Regions from separate parts of the Methylobacterium sp. WCS2018Hpa-22 genome, predicted to be linked through region 2. Evidence: predicted binding sites of a transcription regulator. Region 2 holds the regulator's gene; each other region holds the start of a gene.
What was found. Region 2 encodes PhoB, which activates phosphate uptake and scavenging genes when phosphate is short. Its sites were predicted from a motif close to TGTCATNNANCTGTCAT; they were not measured.
Positions count from the first base shown of each region.

Region 1: the regulator PhoB is predicted to act here: its motif matches at 2,365-2,381, upstream of RQI43_RS05565 (putative 2-aminoethylphosphonate ABC transporter substrate-binding protein).
Region 3: the regulator PhoB is predicted to act here: its motif matches at 2,714-2,730, upstream of RQI43_RS12510 (UDP-2,3-diacylglucosamine diphosphatase).

Region 1 is NZ_JAVTJA010000003.1:224,560-229,629, reverse strand. Features, by position in the region: gene RQI43_RS05575 (putative 2-aminoethylphosphonate ABC transporter permease subunit) at 1-135, opposite strand, end outside; gene RQI43_RS05570 (putative 2-aminoethylphosphonate ABC transporter ATP-binding protein) at 144-1,241, opposite strand; gene RQI43_RS05565 (putative 2-aminoethylphosphonate ABC transporter substrate-binding protein) at 1,298-2,317, opposite strand; gene phnX (phosphonoacetaldehyde hydrolase) at 2,663-3,490, opposite strand; gene RQI43_RS05555 (2-aminoethylphosphonate--pyruvate transaminase) at 3,545-4,651, opposite strand; gene RQI43_RS05550 (LysR substrate-binding domain-containing protein) at 4,779-5,070, shown strand, end outside.
Region 2 is NZ_JAVTJA010000022.1:67,479-72,548, reverse strand. Features, by position in the region: gene RQI43_RS22415 (MFS transporter) at 1-823, opposite strand, end outside; gene RQI43_RS22410 (helix-turn-helix domain-containing protein) at 929-1,381, shown strand; gene phoB (phosphate regulon transcriptional regulator PhoB) at 1,853-2,554, opposite strand; gene phoU (phosphate signaling complex protein PhoU) at 2,643-3,368, opposite strand; gene pstB (phosphate ABC transporter ATP-binding protein PstB) at 3,455-4,273, opposite strand; gene pstA (phosphate ABC transporter permease PstA) at 4,320-5,070, opposite strand, start outside.
Region 3 is NZ_JAVTJA010000008.1:105,873-110,942, reverse strand. Features, by position in the region: gene RQI43_RS12525 (PA0069 family radical SAM protein) at 1-44, shown strand, start outside; gene RQI43_RS12520 (ribonuclease HII) at 31-657, opposite strand; gene RQI43_RS12515 (glycosyltransferase family 1 protein) at 773-1,843, opposite strand; gene RQI43_RS12510 (UDP-2,3-diacylglucosamine diphosphatase) at 1,840-2,667, opposite strand; gene RQI43_RS12505 (hypothetical protein) at 3,007-3,180, shown strand; gene RQI43_RS12500 (aminotransferase class V-fold PLP-dependent enzyme) at 3,290-4,498, shown strand; gene RQI43_RS12495 (D-2-hydroxyacid dehydrogenase) at 4,607-5,070, shown strand, end outside.

The DNA of each region.
Region 1 (5,070 bases), on a different contig from region 2:
GATGGCGGCTTCGGGCACGGTGCGGCGCTTGGCGGGCAAGGCCTTCGGCAGGGACAGGGCCGCCTCCGGCAGGGACAGGGCCGCCTCCGGCAGGGAGACGACGAGGGAAGATGTCCCCAGGACGGACTCGGCCATGGCGCGGCTCACGGGCGGGCGGCCACGGGGAAGGCCCGCAGGGCCGCCGGCGGCAGGGAGACGTAGAGGTACTGGCCTTCCGTCAGGGCGAGGTCGCCGTGGAGATTGGCCGAGACGTCGGCGACCAGGGAGCCGCCCAGGTCGAGGCTCGGTTCCAGGCGGGCGCGGGTGAAGGCTCCGAGGAATTCGAGGCTGCGCACCCGCACCTGGAAGGCGTTGACATCGGTGGGACGCACGTTGCCGACCCGGATCTCCTCCGGGCGGAAGCCGAGGCGCACGGGACTGCCGGGGACGAAGCCGCGCCCGTCCTCGCAGACGAGATCGACGGCACCGACCCGGATCTGCCGGGCCGATCCCACCCGGGCGTCGAGGAACGTCATGGCGCCGATGAAGTCGGCCACGAAGGCGGTGGCCGGGTTACGGTAGATCTCCGCCGGGGTGCCGACCTGCTCGATCGCACCGCGATTCATCACCACGACCCGGTCGGCCATGGCGAGCGCCTCCTCCTGGTCGTGCGTGACCATGATGGTGGTGATCCCGAGGCGCTTCTGAAGCTGGCGGATCTCGTCGCGCAGCCGGGTACGGACCTTGGCGTCGAGGGCCGAGAGCGGTTCGTCGAGGAGGAGCAGGGAGGGCGAGGTCGCCAGCGCCCGGGCGAGGGCCACCCGCTGCTGCTGGCCCCCCGAAAGCTGGACCGGATATTTAGGCCCCTGCTCGGGCAGCCCGACCAGGGCCAGGAGTTCGGCGACCCGCGCGGTGACCTGCGCCTTCGGCATTCGCCCGTTGACGAGGCCGTAGGCGACGTTGGCCGCCACCGTCAGGTTCGGAAACAGCGCGTAGGATTGGAACACGATGCCGAAGTCGCGCGCCGCCGGGGGCGCCGTCGAGACGTCGACGCCGCCGATCACGATACGTCCCGAATCCTGACGGTCGAGCCCGGCGATCAGGCGCAGCAGGGTGGTCTTGCCGCAGCCGGAGGGACCGAGGAAGCAGACGAACTCGCCCCGGCCGATTTCCAGGTCGATCCCGTCGAGGGCGGTGAAGGCCCCGTAACGCTTCGACAATCCCGAAACCCTGAGGAACGGCGTCGCATCGCGCAGCGTCATGGCGGTGCCCCCTGCTCTTTCGTGTGGTCGTTCAGGCTCGCTTTGCGTCGTCGCGGCTACTTCTTGGCAGCCTTCGCCTCGTAGCGGCGCGACCATTCGGCGAGCACCCGCTCACGGTTGTCGGCCATCCAGCCGAGATCGTTCTTGATCATCGCGGCCTCGGCATTGGCAGGGTAGTTCGCCGGCACGTTGGCGACGCCCGGATAGGCCACCACCGCGTAGCTCTTCGCGTAGAGTTCGTTGGCGGCCTTGGTGGTGCCCCAGTCGGCGACCTTGCGGGCCAGATCCAGGTGCTTGGTGGTGCCGACGATGGCGTAGGCCTCTTCGTCCCAGCCCGTGCCGTCGGCGGGGACGACGACGGCCAGAGGTGCGCCCTTCGTCTTCTCCGAGGCGCCGCGCATGTCCAGCGACAGGCCGGCGGTGCGCTCGCCGCGCGCGGCCTGGACGCAGGGGGCCGAGCCCGAATGCAGGTAGGCGGCGATGTTCTCGTGGAGTTTGTCCATGTAGGCCCAGCCGGCCTCCTCGCCCATGCCCTGGAGCCAGCCGGCGACCAGCAGGTAACCGGTGCCCGAGGAGGCGGGATGCGGCATCACCACCTTGCCCTTGAGTGCGGGCACCAGGAGATCGGCCCAGCGCACGGGGGTCTTCACCCCGTCCTTCTCGGCTTCCGCCGTATTGAAACAGACCACGCCGATGGAGGCGTCGGTTCCGGTCCAGCTGTAGGGGCCGATGGAATCGCGGAAGGCGGGCTTCAGCGCATCGGCGCCCTTCGGCTCGTAGGTGGCGAGCAGGCCCTGCTTCTCGAACAGCAGCAGGCTGGAGGCGGCCAGCCCCATCACCATGTCGGCGCGGGGATTATCCTTCTCGGCCAGGAACCGTGCGGTGATGACGCCCGTCGAATCGCGCACCCAGACCACCTCGACCTCCGGCACCGCCCGCTCGATCCCGGCTTTGAAGGGAACGAGCTGATCGTTCTCGAGGGCCGTGTAGATCGTGAGCTTTGTGCGCTCGGCGGCCATGGCCAGGGTCGGCGACGTCAGGGCGAGGGTCAGAGCGAGGAGGCCGAGGATTTTCATCGATAATGCTCCGGAGTCTTGTCGTTCCGACGTTTAAATCCTGATGCATGACAGGAAGAAGACAAAACCCCGTGCAATCAAGTCCAGGCTTTTTGCATATGCTGCCTATTTCAAGATCATGGCGCAGAATTACTTACGTTGATTGCGGACGGCCGAAATCGACCCCCGGCGCTTGGCCGCGGGTCGATGTTGAAACCTTTCGATTGCTCCCGTGAAACGGTCTCCAGCCGTGACGCGGTGTCCCTTAGAGTGTTCTCCGCCGAAGCGGATGCCGGTTCGGCGAAAAGGAGCGCGGCAAAATAGAGGTCTAGAGCTGCACCCGGCCCAACGTGGTCGGGTGCCGCTCTAGCAGGCCTGTGGCATGCGTCCGGCCGCCAGCAATCCGTTGATATCGGCGACGACGCCCGGCAGGTCGGCGATCGTGTCGATGAGGAAGTGGGGCTTGGATTCCGCGAACAGGGTGGCGATCCGCCTCCGCTCGGAGGCGAGGCGATCGGCGGACAGCGCGCGGAACGCGTCGTAGGTCAGCCCCAGCGCGTTGCCCGAGCAGGTGAGCGCCACCGTCCACATGCCGGCTTTGCGGCCTTCGAGGATGCCCGGCACCGTGTCGTCCACCTTCACGCAGGCGGCGACGTCGTCGATGCCGAGCGCGATGACGTTCGCCAGCGCCTGGGCCGGAAAGGGGCGCCCGTTCGGAACTTCGTCCGTGGCCACCACATGGTCGGCGACGTAGCCGTTGGTGGCGGCGAGCGCGACCACGCGCTCCATGACGCGCGCCGGGTAACCTGAGCAGGAGCCGATCTTGAGCCCCCCTGCCCTGAGGTCGGCGATGGCGTCGAGGGCGCCGGGGATCACGGCCGAGTGTTCGGCGATCTTCTCGATCTGCAACGGCATGAAGCGCTCGTAGATCGCGGTGACGTCGGTGTCGGTGGACGGATGTCCGTGGGCGGCCGCGTAGCGCGCGGCGATCTCGGGCTGGTTCAGGAGCGTGCGGATATGGTCCCACTTGCCCATGCCCATCGGGCCGCGCGCCTCGGGCAGGCTGACGGCGACGCCGAATTCCGCGAAGGCCTCGACGAAGATCTGGGTCGGCGCGAAGGAGCCGAAATCGACGACGGTCCCGGCCCAGTCGAGGATCGCGGCCTGGAGTTTCTTCGGGGGGGTGTAGGACATGGTGGGACTTTCCGGGTGACCCGCGGAACGCGCGGGAGGCCGAGGAACGGGCGGTCAGACGGTCGTGATGCTCAGTTCGGTGAACACCGCCGCGACGGCCTCGACCGCGCGCTCCATGTCGGCGGATTCGACGTGGCCGATGCAGCCCACGCGAAACGTCTCCAGCTGCGTGAGCTTGCCCGGATAGAGGATGAAGCCCCGTGCGCGGACGGCGGCGTAGAAATCGGCGAAGCGGTACTTCGGGTCGCGCGGGGCGTGGAAGGTCACGATGATCGGCGCCTGGATCTCGGGCGCCAGGAAGGATTTGAGGCCGAGGCGCTCCATGCCGCGGATCAGCACCTCGCAATTGCGCGCGTACTTGGCGTGGCGGGCCGGCAGGCCGCCCTCCTCGTCGTATTGCAGCAGCGCCTCGTGGAGCGCCGCGACCACGTGGGTCGGCGGGGTGAAGCGCCACTGCCCGGTGCGCTGCATGTAATCGTGCTGGTCGCTGAGGTTCAGAGCCAATGAGGCCGAGTTGCCCTCGGCTCGCGCCAGGGCATCCGCCCGCGCGATCACGAAGCCCATGCCGGGCACGCCTTCGAGGCACTTGCCCGAGGCGGCGATCAACGCCTCGAACGGAACCGTGGCCGCGTCGATGGGGAGCGCCCCGAAGGAGCTCATCGCATCGACGATGAGGCCGCGCCCGTGGCGGGCGACCATTGCGGCGATCTCCGGCAGGGGGTTGAGGATGCCGGTGCTGGTCTCGCAATGGATCAGCCCGACATGGCTGATCGTGGGATCGGCCGCGAGCAGACCGTCGACGGCCTCGGGCGTCGTGGGCACGTCGTCGGCGGTCTCGTAGACGCTATGATCGCGGCCCAGAGCTTCGCAGATCTTGGCGAGGCGCTTGCCGTAGGCGCCGTTGACGAGGACCAGGACCTTGCCGGTGCGCGGCACCAGGGTGCCGATCGCCGCCTCGACCGCGAAGGTGCCGCTGCCCTGGATTGGCACGCAGACATGGCTGCCGGTGCCGTTGGCGATGGCGACGAGGCGCTCGCAGACGCTGGCCGTCAGGGCGTTGAAGCTGCCGTCCCAGGAGCCCCAATCGGTCATCATCGCCGCGCGGGTGCGCTCCGACGTCGTCAGCGGGCCGGGAGTCAGAAGAATGGGAGCGGCTGTCATGGTGATCCTGCCCGATCTGCCGTGAGCGCCGGGAGCGCTTCGGGACAGGTAAATCTTGCGTTCGGGCAAGCCATCAGATCAAATCGTTTCTTGTGATGCCCGTCATCAGTCTCGCCGATAGGTCGCCATGAACCTGTTCCAGCTGCGCGCCTTCGACGCCGTCGCGCGGGAGGGCAGCTTCACACGCGCGGCCCAGCGCCTCTGCATCAGCCAGCCAGCTGTGACCGGGCACATCAAGGCGCTGGAGGAGCGCTACGACCTCGTTCTGTTCCGGCGCACGGCGCGGGCGGCGGAACTGACTCCGCAGGGCCGGGCGCTGTCCGAACTCACCGGCCCGCTCTTCGGCCTCGTGGAGCAGGCGGAGGATCTCCTGGAGGCCAACCGGACGCTGGTTTCGGGGCGGGTCGAGATCGCGGTGG
Region 2 (5,070 bases):
TCGCGGCCATCGCTCCCGCCAGGCCTACGAGGCCGAACAGGCCAATCCAGGTATGGGAATAGGAGAAGGGCGGCGCACTGAGCGGCAGCACCAGCGCGGTCCAGAATGTGCTGAACGACGCAAAGATCAGAAGCGCGAGAACACCGCGAACCAGCAAGACCGGCTCGCTGAGGAACAGGATGGGGACGGAGCGAAGTGCAGCGACGTAGCTGCCGGTTCCGGCCGGGATCCGATGCCGTGGCAGGACGCGCACGAGCAGGCCGACGAGGGCGAGCGACAGGATCGCGGAGACCAGATAGACCGCTCGCCAGCCACCGATATCGGCCAGTATCCCGGCCGCGAAGCGCGCCGCCAGGATGCCGATCACGATGCCGCTCGTGACTGTACCGACCACCCGACCTCGTTCGGTCGGTGTCGCGAGCGTCGCGGCGAATGCGACCAGAACCTGAACCACGACGGCGAGCAACCCAACCGCCGCCATGCCGGCGAACAGGATCGCTCCGGACTTGGCCGTGGCCACCGCCACCAGCGCGAGCACCGACAGAAGCCCCTGGCCGAGGATGAGGCGACGGCGGTCGATGAGATCGCCGAGCGGCACGATGAAGATCAAGCCCAGCCCGTAGCCGACCTGGGTCAGGGTCACCACGAGCCCGATCGCGGCAGGCGAGATGCCGAACTCCTGCGCCATCGCATCGAGCAGGGGCTGGGCGTAGTAGATGTTGGCGACGCCCAAGCCGGCGGCGACGGCGAAAATCAGGATCGTCGTCCTGGGCAAGGCCCCCTCCGGCTCGGTAGAGGTTCGCTCATCTCTTCCGTGCGTCATGGCGGTCCTGTCGATGACATCCGATCTGGTTTTATCTTGAGACCACTTGTGACCGGCCCATTCCAGTTCTAAATTGAGACCAGCTTGGAACGGGAGCGTACCTTCGTGGCAAAGCGCGTCAGCCTCTGGAACGCCGGGTGCCCGGTTGCGCGCGCGCTCGATGTCATTGGCGACTGGTGGTCGCTCCTCATCATCCGCGATGCTTTCGACGGTGTGCGGCGCTTCAGTGAGTTCCAGACTGGTCTCGGCATCGCCAAGGGTATGTTGGCGACCCGCCTTCGCGACCTGACCGAACGGGGAATTCTGGAGACGGCGCCCGCCTCGGACGGGACCGCCTACCGGGAATACGTCCTGACGGAGAAGGGGCGCGGCCTTTTCCTCGTCATCGTCGCGCTTCGACAATGGGGGGAGGCTCATCTCTATGGGCCGACCGATCGCCGGTCTCGCTTGGTCGATCGTGAAGTCGGGGCTCCGGTCGCTCAACTCACCTTGCGATCCGCCGATGACCGTCGTCTCGGTTGGTATGACACGCGGGTGCTGAAGCCCGACGTCACCTGACAAGGTGACGTAGCGACATCGAAAGCGGATAAACCGCATGTTGGAGCGGTCGTTTCAGCCCATGATCAATGTCCGCTCTCAGCGGATGGCGGCGGCCGCAGGGCCCGTCGACGTCGGGTCGAAAGCGGACCCGGCAGCGGGCACCAAACGTCGGAGTTCCGCCAGCAGGTCTGACGGATTCAGACATCTGCCCGACGGCTGTTCCCTCTATCCAGGAAGATTCGACAGGCGCGACCGCCACCCGTCCCCTGGAAAAGGAGGGGAACTCATGCTGCCCGCCAGATGGGTGAATGCCTGAGCCCCCCGGGGCGAGCACATGCCGGAACGGACAGACGTCCGAGATCGAACGCGCTATCTCGTGGCGGCCGGAATGGCATCGGTTCGCGAGGATCGCCCGGAGGCAAGGCGACCCGCCATCGTCACGTTGGGGACGCTCTTTCCGGACGGAGCGGCGCGAAGCCGGCCGTGGCCTCACTCGTCCGTGGAGAACATCTCGTCGAAGGAATAGCCGGAGCCGCGCACGGTGCGGATCGGGTCGCTCTGGCGCGGGCGGTTGATCGCCTTGCGCAGGCGGCCCACATGGACGTCCACCGTGCGCTCGTCGATATAGACGTCGTGGCCCCAGACCCCGTCGAGCAGCTGCTCGCGCGAGAACACGCGGCCGGGGCTCTGCATCAGGAATTCGAGGAGCTTGAACTCGGTGGGCCCGAGATGGATCTCGCGGCCCTGCCGGCGGATGCGGTGGCTGACCCGGTCGAGTTCGATATTGCCGGCCACCAGCAGGTCCGACACATGGGTCGGCTTGGCCCGGCGCAGGAGCGCACGCACCCGCGCGAGGAGCTCCGGCACCGAGAACGGCTTGACGATGTAATCGTCGGCGCCGGTGCCGAGGCCACGGATGCGGTCGCCCTCCTCGCCCCGCGCCGTCAGCATGATCACCGGCAGCCGCTCGGTCTCCCGCCGTGCGCGGATGCGGCGGCACAGCTCGATGCCGGACAGGCCGGGCATCATCCAATCGAGCAGGACGAGATCGGGAACCTGCTCCTGAAGACGCAGATCGGCCTCGTCGCCCCGCGCGGCGGAATCGACGACGAAGCCCTCCGCTTCCAGGTTGTAGCGGAGGAGGAGAGTGAGGGCCTCCTCGTCCTCGACGATCAGGATGCGCGTGTTCATGCGGATGTTTTCAGGGTGATGGCGACCGTCCCGGATGGACGCGACGGCCGCGCCGAGCGTGTGCTGGAGCGGCCGGCAGGGGCAGCGATCAGGCGCTGGCGGGCATCGACACGGTGGCGTAGTTCGACGCGTCGTTCTTCGGGCGGTCCCGCTCGGCGAGCTCGTTCGTGCCGGTGACGAGATAATGGATCGTCTCGGCGATGTTGGTGGTGTGATCGCCGATCCGCTCGATGTTCTTGGCGCAGAACAGGAGATGCGTGCAGAACGAGATGTTGCGCGGATCTTCCATCATGTAGGTCAGGAGCTCGCGGAAGAGCGAGTTGTAGAGGGCGTCGATGGAATCGTCGCGCTCCCACACGTCGAGGGCGGCCTTCACGTCCTGGCTGCCATAGGCGTCGAGGACGTCCTTCAGCTGCTCCTGCACCAGATCGCCCATATGCTGGACGCCGATGACGATCTTCTGCGGCTGGATCTGATCGGCGATGGCGACCACGCGCTTGGCGACGTTCTTCGACAGGTCGCCGATCCGCTCGAGATCGTTCGAGACGCGGATCGCCGATACCGTCTCGCGCAGGTCGATGGACAGCGGCTGGCGCTTGGCGATGAGCAGGATCGCCCGCTCCTCGACCTCGTGCTGGATCGCGTCCAGACGCTTGTCGGCGGCGATGACAGCCTGGGCCAGGGGTACGTCCCGGCGCACCAGGGCATTGCCGGAATCGGTCATCATCTTCTCGGCGATCCCGCCCATCTCGGAAATCGAGCGGCGCAGGTTTTCCAGTTCCGTGTCGTAGGAACTGACGATGTGGTTGGGCATGCTCGCACTCCTCGACCGAGGCCGCCCCTGGCAGCCCGCATCGCATAGGATCGGGACCGGTGCCGCGGAACGCGGCCCCGGCGGGCTCAGCCGAAGCGGCCGGTGATGTAGTCCTGGGTCTGGCGCTTCTCGGGGTTCATGAAGATCCGTGTCGTCGGGCCGAATTCGACCAGCTCGCCAAGATACATGAACGCCGTGAACTGCGAGATGCGCGCGGCCTGCTGCATGTTGTGGGTCACGATGACGATCGTGAATTCCGAGCGCAGCTGCTCGATCAGCTCCTCGATGCGGCCCGTGGAGATCGGGTCGAGGGCCGAGGTCGGCTCGTCGAACAGGATCACCTCGGGACGCTGGGCGACGGTGCGGGCGATGCAGAGACGCTGCTGCTGACCGCCGGAGAGACCCATGCCGGATTGCTTGAGCTTGTCCTTCACCTCGTCCCAGAGGGCGGCCTTGCGCAAGGATTCCTCGACGCGCACGTCGAGATCGGCCTTGGGCAGCTTCTCGTAGAGACGCAGGCCGAAGGCGACGTTGTCGTAGATCGACATCGGGAAGGGCGTCGGCTTCTGGAACACCATGCCGATGCGCGAGCGCAGCTCGTTCAGATCGACCTTCGAATCGAGCACGTTCTGCCCGTCGAGGAGGATCTCACCCTCGGCGCGCTGCTCCGGATAGAGGCTGTAGATGCGGTTGAAGGTCCGCAGCAGGGTCGACTTCCCGCAGCCCGACGGGCCGATCAGGGCGGTGACCTGGCGGTCGTGGAAGTTGAGGTTTACCGACTTCAGGCCGTGGAACGAGCCGTAATAGAAGTTCAGGTCCTTCACAGCGATGCGGATGGGGGCCTGATCGTCGGCCTGGTGGCGACCGGTCAGCTGGGCCTGCGTGATCGCGGGAGCGGCGTTCATCGGATGCGTGTCCTTGTCGAAAACGGGGTGGGACGGGGGCGCGGGATCAGCGCGCCCGCTCGCTCTTGATGACGAAGCGGGCCACGATCGACAGGGCGAGGATCGTAGCGGTGATGAGGAGGGCGCCGGCCCAGGCGAGCTGCTGCCAGTTCGAGTAGGGCGAGAGTGCGAACTGGTAGATCATCACCGGAAGGTTGGGGATGCCGCCCATGAGGTTGGGCGAGAACCAGCTGTTGTTGTTGAGCGCGGTGAAGAGCAGCGGCGCGGTCTCGCCGGCGATGCGGGCGAGCGCCAGGATGATGCCGGTCACGATGCCGGCGCTGGCGCCGCGCCAGGTGATGCTCTTGATGACGATGGAGGGCGGGGCACCGAGGGCCGCGCCGGCCTCGCGCAGGGTCGAGGGCACGAGGCGCAGCATGTCCTCGGTGGTGCGCACGATCACCGGGGTGGCGATGATGGCGAGAGCCACGCCGCCGGCCCAGCCCGAATAGGTCCCCATCGGCCGCACCATCAGCGTGTAGACGAACAGGCCGATGAGGATCGAGGGGGCCGAGAGCAGGATGTCGTTGAGGAAGCGAATCACGTCGGCGAGCTTCGAGTTGCGGCCGTACTCGGCGAGATAGGTCCCGGCCATGACACCCACCGGCGTCGCGATGACGATGCCGATGAGAGTGAGGACCAGGCTGCCGAGGATGGCGTTGGCGATGCCGCCGCCTTCGGAGCCCGGGCCCGGCGTCGGCTCTGTGAAGAGCAGCGGCGAGAAGCCCTTCATGCCCTCCACGATGAGCATGAGCAGG
Region 3 (5,070 bases), on a different contig from region 2:
TCGACCGCACGGCCGCCATCGGGGCTCAGCTCAGCCTGTTGTGACTGCCGCGGGCGATGAAGCAAAACGCTTGGTGAAGCTCACCCGGTGATGCGCCGAACGGCCCATTCTCTCCAGGCCGGCAAGGTGGGAAGCGGTCCCGTATCCGACATTGCGATCCCAGGCATAGGCCGGATGACGGGTGGCCAGGACCCGCATGAGATCGTCCCGCAAGGTCTTGGCGACGATGGACGCCGCGGCGATCTGCGGTACGAGCCGGTCGCCACCGATCACCGCCCGGCACGGAAGAGCAAGGCCGGGAATGCTGTCGCGGCCATCGACGGCCACGGGCGCATCGAGCCCGAGTTTCTCGACGGCTCTCTTCATGGCGGCGAGGGTCGCGGCGCGGACATTGATCCGGTCTACGAGAGCACGCGAGCCGGCGGCAACCGCAACCTCGGCATGTTCCCTGATCAAAGGAGTCAGGCGCTCCCGCGTCGCCCGATCGAGCTTCTTGCTATCATCGAGGCAGGCGAGCACTGAGGCCGGGAACACGGCCGGATCGAACCACACCGCCGCCACGACCACGGGGCCGGATAGAGCGCCCCGCCCGACCTCGTCGCAACCGATGAGAGCGGGGAGGGTGCGGGCGACGGAATCGGTGAACGGTCTGGGCATCAGGCCGTCTGCCTACACCCGTCCCGTCCGACGGTCACGGGATGGACGGGCAGAAACGTGTGGGAGGCCGATCTCTTCTACCAGCGGGATCACGGAGCCATCCCTCGTCGCCTGGTCACACGGCCGGTGCGGCCCGGAACGATCGGCGCCGGGGGACGGGAAGGCCGGTGCCGTGCGCCAACGAGATGTTGGTGAAGAACTGGCGCGCGCTCTCGCTCCAGGTATAGCGCAGGGCTTCCGCGCGACAGCGTTCACGAGGAATCGACAGGGCGGCAAGCGCGGCCTCGCGCAGGTCGGGCCCGAGAATTCCGGCGCCGGTGCCACCGATGACGTCGAGTGGTCCGGTCACCGGGTAGGCCGCCACCGGTACGCCACAGGCCAGGGCTTCGAGCAGCACGATGCCGAACGTGTCGGTCAGGCTCGGAAACACGAAGACGTCCGCCGCCGCATAGATCCGGGCGAGCGCCGCCCCGGTGAGGGTGCCGAGGAAGCACGCCTGCGGATACAGGCCGGCGAGACGCGCCCTGTCCGGTCCGTCTCCCACCACAACCTTCGTGCCCGGCAGGTCGAGATCGAGGAAGGCCGCGACGTTCTTCTCCACCGCCAGCCGGCCGACGAAAAGAAAGAACGGTCCGGGCAACCCGACCAGGGTATCCGGCAGGACGTCATCCGGCCCAGCGGGGCGAAAGAGGTTGGTATCGACTCCCCGCGTCCAGCGCATCAGGTTACCGAACCCACGGGAGGCGAGGTCACGCTCGAGGGATGGGGTCGATACCATCGTACCGCTCGCCGCGCCGTGGAAACGCCGCAGCCATGCGTAGCTCCAACTCTCCGGAACGGGCGCGCGGGCGGCGAGATATTCGGGAAAGCGCGTGTGGTAGCTCGTGGTGAACGGGCGGCCATGCGAGAGGCAATAGCGGCGGGTCGCGTAACCGACGGTCCCCTCGGTCGCCACATGCACATGGGTCGGCGCAAGATCGGCCCAGAGGCGTGCGACCTTACCTTTCGTGGCATAGGAAAGCCGTATCTCGGGATATCCCGGAAGCGGCACCGAAGCGAAATCCTGATGGGTCAGGAACACCGTCTCGAACCCGAGCTCGCGGCCGGCGCTGGCCATGTTCTCGAGCGAACGGACCACACCGTTGACCTGCGGGTGCCAAGCATCGGTGGCGATCAGCAGCCTCACGCGACCGCCCTTGCCGGATTCGAGAGGACCGCGCCTCGTTCCGCCTCTTCGGCGGCAGCGCGTGCCCGCAGCACGCTCGGGTAATGCAGCACCTCCATGGTGCCATCGTAATGCTCGACGATGGCGGTGCAGGATTCCACCCAATCCCCGGTGTTCAGATAGGTCAGCCCGGCGATCTGGCGGTGAGCGGCATGGTGGATATGTCCGCAGATGACGCCGTCGGCGCCCACGCGCTTCGCCTCGGCGCTCAAAAGCTCCTCGAACTTTCCGATAAAATTGACGGCGTTCTTCACCTTCAGCTTCGCCCAGGCCGAGAGTGACCAGTAGGCGAGGCCGAGGCGGCGCCGGATCGTATTCAGATGCGTGTTGATGAAGAGCGCGAACGTGTAAGCCCCGTCACCCAGGAAGGCGATCCATTTGGCATGCCGAACGACCATGTCGAACTGGTCGCCGTGGATGACGAGGTAGCGCTTGCCGTCTGCCGCGACGTGGATCCGGTCGTCCACCACCTCGATCCCACCGAACGTCATGCCGAGATAATCTCTCAGGAATTCGTCGTGGTTGCCGGGGATGTAGATCAACGTCGAGCCCTTGCGCACTTTGCGCAACAGCTTCTGCACCACGTCGTTGTGGCTCTGCGGCCAGAACCAGCCCGATTTGAGCTGCCAGCCGTCGACAATATCGCCGACGAGGTAGATCTCATCGGCGTCGTAATCCCGCAGGAATTCCAGCAGTAACCCTGCCTGACAGCCCTTCGTGCCCAGATGCATATCGGACAGGAAGAGCGTCCTCACGCGGATCGTCTTCTCTGTATCTTCGCCCACGACCCACTCCGAATGGCTTCGGTGCGTTGAGCCAAACCGGATTCCCGTATCAGTTTGATGACGCGACCTCTGCTCGCTTCGCAGCGGACCCCTTTCAAGCAAGGCGCAGAGATGCTGCATTGCGCCACAAATTTTTTGAGTGGCGACGAAGTTTTTTGCATTTTCCTTCGACCGCGAACCTCGGCATAGTCAGGTCCAAGGTGACCCACCGGATCGCGCTGGAAAGCGTGTGTCCGGAGCCCGCACGAGGCAAAATCAAGGCCGCCGACGAGGTGAGAAACGACGTCCACGGCCATGGGAGTGTGCGAATACCGCGCGCCCCGGCCAACGGAGAGAGGCTTGATTCAGTCGAAGGCGGTTGCGTCGAGCATTCCGGATCTCGCGGGCATCGAAGATGCCTCGGGGCTGGCCTCACGCCACCCGTCGATTGACGCGGACCATGCCATCGCATCCGGCCGGAAAAACGTGAGCCGGGCGTTCGGCAACGTTGTCGTATCCTCATCCAAAGCTTAGGAACCGCACTGGCGTCGACCCAAGCCGGATCGCGACCTTAGACCACCGTATTCGAACCCAGCGTCGTGCGCTGCGTGCACGCGAACCAAAGAAGAACCGGAGACACAACATGGCGGCAACGAGACGACCGGGTCGGAATCATCTGTTCGTTCCGGGCCCGACGAACATTCCTGACCGCGTTCAGCGGGCGATGATCGTCCCCTCGGAAGATCACCGTTCGGTCGACTTCCCGACGCTGACCAAGCCCCTGTTCGAAGAGACCAAGGCGGTCTTCGGCTCCACCGAAGGCACCATCTTCCTGTTCCCCGCGTCCGGCACCGGCATCTGGGAATCCGCGCTGACGAACACGCTGCACCGTGGCGACAAGGTTCTGACCTCGCGCTTCGGCCAGTTCAGCCACCTCTGGATCGACATGGCCCAGCGCCTCGGCCTGAACGTGATCGTTCAGGAAGAAGAGTGGGGCACGGGTGCGAACCCGCAGCGGATCGAGGAGGCGCTGCGCGCCGACACGAACCACGAGATCAAGGCCGTCATGACGGTCCATAACGAGACCGCCACCGGCGTCACCAGCGACATCGGTGCCGTGCGTAAGGCGATCGACGCGGCCGGCCACCCGGCGCTTCTCTTCGTCGATGGCGTGTCCTCGATCGGCTCGCTGCCGTTCTACGCGGACGAGTGGAAGGTCGATTGCGCCATCGCGGGCTCGCAGAAGGGCCTGATGCTCCCCGCCGGCCTCGGCGTGATCTGCGTCAGCCAGAAGGCTTTGAAGGCTGCCGAGTCGTCGTCGGGTCCGAACGATCGCCTCGCGCATGTCTACTTCGACTGGGCCGACCACCAGAAGCAGAACGGCGCCGGCTACTTCCCCTACACCCCCGCTTTGCCGCTTCTCTACGGCCTGCGCGAGGCACTCGCCTGCCTGCGGGAAGAAGGTCTCGAGAACGTCTACCACCGCCATGCCGTGCTCGCCGAGGCGACCCGTCAGGCCGTGGCGGCCTGGGGTCTCAAGACCTGCGCCAAGGAAGCCAAGTGGAACTCCGACACGGTGACCGCGATCCTCGTTCCCGAAGGCGTCGATGCCGCCGCGATCATCAAGCACGCCTTCGTGCGCTACAACCTCGCCCTCGGCGCTGGTCTGAGCCAGGTGGCCGGCAAGGTGTTCCGTATCGGCCACGTGGGTGACCTGAACGAGCTCTCGCTCCTCGGCGCCATCGCGGGCGCGGAAATGGCCATGCTCGACAACGGCGTGAAGGTGCAGCCGGGCTCCGGCGTCGCCGCCGCCTCCAGCTACCTGCGCGAAAACCCGCTCGCGAAGTCCTGATCACCGTGATTTCCCGGGGCCGGCCTCTCGCCGGCCCCGGGGCATCGTCTATAGAAGTGTGTATCGCGTAACGTCGCGCTTGGCGCGGAACGTCGCTTGAGGGTTCCAATGGCGCACAAAATCGTCTTCCTCGACCGTGAATCCCTCGATGCCAAGGTGCGTGAATTCAATTTCCCGCATGAATATACCGAATACGAGTCGACCTGGACGCCGGAAGAGATCGTCGAGCGCCTGAACGGTGCCGAGATCGCACTGATCAACAAGGTGCCGATGCGCGCCGACACGTTGAAGCAGCTGCCCGATCTCAAGCTCATCGCTGTCGCCGCCACTGGTACCGACGTCGTCGACAAGAAGGCCGCCAAAGAACTCGGCATCACTGTCGTCAACATCCGTAATTACGCTTTCAACACCGTCCCCGAGCACGTGATCGGCCTGATGTTCGCCCTGCGGCGCGCCATCGTGCCCTATGCGAATTCAGTGCGCCGGGGCGATTGGGCGAAGTCCACCCAGTTCTGCTACTTCGATTATCCTATCCACGACATCGCCGGCTCGACGCTGGGCATCGTCGGCTA